DNA from 2 places in the Stutzerimonas balearica DSM 6083 genome. Region 1 is predicted to be linked to the other one. Evidence: predicted binding sites of a transcription regulator. Region 1 holds the regulator's gene; the other holds the start of a gene.
The links. The regulator FliA, encoded in region 1, starts transcription of late flagellar genes. The targets are predictions, from matches to a motif close to CTAAAGTTTNNNNNNNNNNNGCCGNTAA.

Region 1 (2,200 bases):
TGTCCGGTCAGATCCTGGAAGTCCTGGGCAAGCATGATTTCGCTCAGGTTCTGCGACAACAGGCTGCCGTCGTTCATGCTGCGCTTGAGGTACTGGTCGATGCGCTTGACCAGGCTGCGGAACTGGTCGGCGTCCATTTCGCGGCGCATGAAGCGCTGCCAGTCCGCCGTCAGACTCTGGGCCTCGTAGCTCACGTAGTTGACCAGCGGCGCGGACTCCTCCACCAGGTCCATGGTGCGATTGGCGGCCTTCTCGGTCATTTCCACGACATAGGAAAGCCGGTCGGTGGCATCGGTTATCGGTGACGGATCGCCGCCAGTGGCACAGGTATCCATCTCGAGCTTGACGATGGCGTTGTGCAGCTCGCGGGTGAGCTTGCCGACTTCCTGATAAAGGCTGTGGTTGCGCGCCTGGCTGAGCTCATTGAACATCTGCGTCGCTTCGTCGAAACGACCCTGCTGCAGGCTTTCAATCAACTTGGGGGCGTTGGCCTTCAGAGTCGCTTCGAACTCTGCCAGGCTTTGATCTGCTTGCGTCATAGTGCCCTCGCGGCGTTGCTGCTTCAGCCGTTGACGCGCTCGAAGATCTTCTCGATCTTTTCCTTGAGCACCTGGGCGGTGAAGGGCTTGACCACATAGCCGTTGACCCCGGCCTGGGCCGCTTCGATGATCTGGTCGCGCTTGGCTTCAGCGGTGACCATCAGTACCGGCAGATGCTTGAGGCGCTCATCGGCACGCACCTGGCGCAGCAGGTCGATGCCGCTCATGCCGGGCATGTTCCAGTCAGTCACCAGGAAATCGAAACTGCCGCTCTTGAGCATCGGCAAGGCCGTGGTGCCGTCGTCGGCCTCGGCCGTATTGGTGAACCCCAGATCACGCAAGAGGTTCTTGATGATGCGTCTCATCGTCGAGAAGTCATCGACGATGAGGATTTTCATGTTCTTGTCCAAGTCGACCTCCGTAATTCCAAAATCTCGGCAACCGAGCACGTCTCGCAGCAATACAGTCGATCAGGCGGCACGCCACTCGCCAAGGCGCGCCCGCAGACGCGCGGCACACTGGCTATGCAGCTGGCTTACGCGCGATTCGCTGACGCCCAGCACTTGACCGATTTCTTTCAAATTCAGCTCTTCGTCGTAATACAGCGACAGCACCAGCTTTTCCCGCTCGGGCAGATTGGCGATGGCATCGGCCAGGGCCTGCTGAAAACGCTCGTCTTCGAGGTCGCGGAAGGGTTCCGGGTGCGCGCTGCCGGCATCCTCGTTCAGTTCGCCGTGCTCGCCTTCCTGCAGCAGATCGTCGAAGCTGAAAAGCCGGCTGCCAAGCGTATCGCCCAGAATCCCGTAGTACTCGTCGAGGCTCAACTTAAGTTCGGCCGCAACCTCGTGATCTTTAGCGTCACGCCCGGTTCTGGCTTCGATGCCGCGGATCGCCTCGCTGACCATGCGCGAGTTGCGATGCACCGAACGGGGCGCCCAGTCGCCCTTGCGCACCTCGTCGAGCATGGTGCCGCGGATGCGGATGCCGGCGTAGGTTTCAAAGCTGGCGCCCTTGCCCGAGTCGTATTTCTTTGCCGCTTCCAGCAGCCCGATCATCCCTGCCTGGATGAGGTCGTCGACCTGCACGCTCGCCGGAAGGCGGGCCAACAGGTGGTAGGCGATGCGCTTGACCAGCGGGGCGTACTGATCGATCAGGCGATATTGCGCATCCTTTTCGTGTGCCTTGCTGTAATACATAGCGGATCCGGCAGTTTTCATTCGTGGTTCCCGGCAGTGCCTGGATTGATCAGTCGCTCGACGAAGAACTCCAGGTGCCCACGCGGGGTGGCAGGCAATGGCCAGGTATCGACCTTCTGCGCAATGGCCTTGAACGCCAGCGAGGACTTCGCCCGAGGATAGGCATCGTAGACGGCGCGCTGCTTCTGCACGGCCTTGCGCACCGACTCATCGTAGGGAATCGCGCCGACATATTGCAGCGCGACATCGAGAAATCGCTCGGTGACCTTGGTCAGCTTGGCGAACAGGTTGCGGCCTTCCTGCGGCGCGTGGGCCATGTTGGCCAGCACACGGAAGCGGCTGATGCCGTAGTCGCGATTGAGCAGCTTGATCAGCGCATAGGCGTCGGTGATGGACGTCGGCTCATCGGTGACCACCAACAAGACTTCCTGGGCGGCACGCACGAAGCTCACCACGGCGTCGCCG
Region 2 (2,200 bases), 1.2 Mb from region 1:
GCGTCGCAGGTCCGGGTCGGCATCGAGCATCTGCTGCTGGTGCAGCGGGTGCTCGTTGTCCCGCGCGATATGCAGCGCCTTGACCAGCAGGCGGCGGTTGCCGCCCAGCAGCCGATAGCCCTGAACGATCCATTCCGGCAGGTGCCAGTGGCGGGCGAGCGCCAGGCAAAGTTCCTGCAGGGGCACGCCGAGCAGCTCGATCTCCAGGCGTCGTGCCGGCTCACGACGCACGAGCAGGCGCTGTTCCCACTGTTCGAGCAGCTGCGGATAGGCCGCCACCAGCGTCCACGCCGGTGCCAGAAACAGCAGGCTGCCCCAGTGAATCTCCTGCCACAGCCGCGCCAGGCGCGCGGCGAACAGGCCGTTGGCCTGTTGGCTGGCGTGGCGGCTGATCAGCACCATCTGCCGCAGCGGCTGGGGGATTTCATGCGCCTCGCGGGCCGGGATGCGCGCCAGCAGTTCCTCGGCGCGTTGCAGGCCGATGCGGCTCAGGGCGCTCTCCAGGCTGTCGACCGGATTGGCTCCGGCGCTGCTGCGATTGGCCTCGCGGATGAAGTTCAGCGCCAGTACCGGGCTGGCGTGAATCTCGTCGGCGATCTGTCGCATCGACAGCTCGCCGTTGCGCAACGCCGCCCGCACCTTGGCATGCGGGCCGGCGAAGGCGGGCAGCTGGACATCGTCGAGAGCCTTGATCCAGGCGGGGATGCTGCGCGGAAGCGAAGGAGCTGTGGTCATGGTGCCAGGCTGGCTTTTTGTCGGGGTGGTCTTTAGTCTCGCGCAAAATTTCCGATAACCCGAACAATTCTTTGGCAACCCCGCGGCGTCGGGGCACTGCCGACGTCCGACGGGCCGCCTTGCCGCGGCTTCGCTGTCATTCAACTGGGTTCGTATGGTCAAGATTCTCGGTATTTTCGTGGTCCTCGGCAGTGTGCTCGGCGGCTTTTTGCTGTCCGGCGGCAAGCTCGCCGCGCTGGTGCATCCCTTCGAGCTGATGATCATCGGCGGCGCCGCGCTGGGTGGCTTCCTGCAGGCCAACCCGGCGTCCACCACCAAGGTCGTCTTCCAGAAGTCGCTGAAGATGTTCGGCAACCGCTTCACCCAGGCCTACTACCTGGAAGTGCTCGGGCTGCTCTACGCGGTGCTCAACAAGAGCCGTCGCGAAGGCATGATGGCCATCGAGGCCGATCTCGAGGATCCGGCGGCCAGCGCGGTGTTCTCCCGCTACCCGGGCGTGCTCAAGGACGAGCGCATGACCGCTTTCATCTGCGATTACCTGCGCATCATGTCGTCGGGCAACATGGCGCCCCACGAGCTCGAGGGGCTGTTCGACATGGAACTGGCGAGCCTCAAGGAGGAGCTCGAGCACCCCGCGCACGCGGTGGGCAAGGTCGCCGACGGACTGCCGGCGATGGGTATCGTCGCCGCGGTGCTGGGCATCGTGATCACCATGTCGATCCTCGCCGACGCCACCAACGCCGAGATCGGTGAAAAGGTCGCGACGGCGCTGGTCGGCACCTTTCTCGGCATCCTCGCCTCGTACGGCTTTTTCGGTCCGCTGTCCGGGGCGCTGGAACATGACGCCAAGGAAGAACTCAACCTGTACGAAGCGATCAAGGCGACGCTGGTGGCCTCGGCCTCGGGCATGCCGCCCTCGCTGGCTGCAGAATTCGGCCGCAAGGTGCTGTTCCAGGCGCATCGCCCGAGCTTCTCCGAGCTCGAGCAGGCCATGCGCGGCAGCTAAGGCCCGGTCATGGACAACAACCAGCCGATAATCGTCAAGCGGGTCAAGAAAACCGCGGGCGGGCACCATGGCGGCGCCTGGAAGATCGCCTTTGCCGACTTCGCCACCGCGATGATGGCGTTCTTTCTGGTGATGTGGCTGATGAGTTCGGCCACGCCGGAGCAGAAGCGTGCGATCTCCGGCTATTTCCAGGATCCGATCGGCTTCACCGAGAGCGCCAGCCCGCACGTGATCGATCTGGGCGGCACGCCGACGCCTTCGCCGGACCGCACCCTCAACCCCGAGGTCGAACCGGATGTGAAGCAGGCCAAGGCCGAGCTCGACGCGGAGCAGGCCGAAGGCCTGGCCGAGCAGGTCGAGCGCGAGCGCCTCGAGTTGCTGCTGCAGGAGCTGCAGAACAAGGTCGACGAGAACCCCGAGCTCGAGCGCTTCAAGGACCAGATCCTGTTCGAGATCACC

Region 2: motA (flagellar motor stator protein MotA) is a predicted target of FliA. The motif match lies at 766-793, and genes of this name have one in related genera.

Annotation. Positions count from the first base shown of each region.
Region 1 covers NZ_CP007511.1:2,693,085-2,695,284, forward strand. Annotated here, with positions in the region: gene CL52_RS12200 (protein phosphatase CheZ) at 1-539, opposite strand, end outside; gene CL52_RS12205 (chemotaxis response regulator CheY) at 563-937, opposite strand; gene fliA (RNA polymerase sigma factor FliA) at 1,010-1,735, opposite strand; gene fleN (flagellar synthesis regulator FleN) at 1,753-2,200, opposite strand, start outside.
Region 2 covers NZ_CP007511.1:3,854,330-3,856,529, reverse strand. Annotated here, with positions in the region: gene CL52_RS17985 (HDOD domain-containing protein) at 1-735, opposite strand, end outside; gene motA (flagellar motor stator protein MotA) at 890-1,741, shown strand; gene motB (flagellar motor protein MotB) at 1,751-2,200, shown strand, end outside.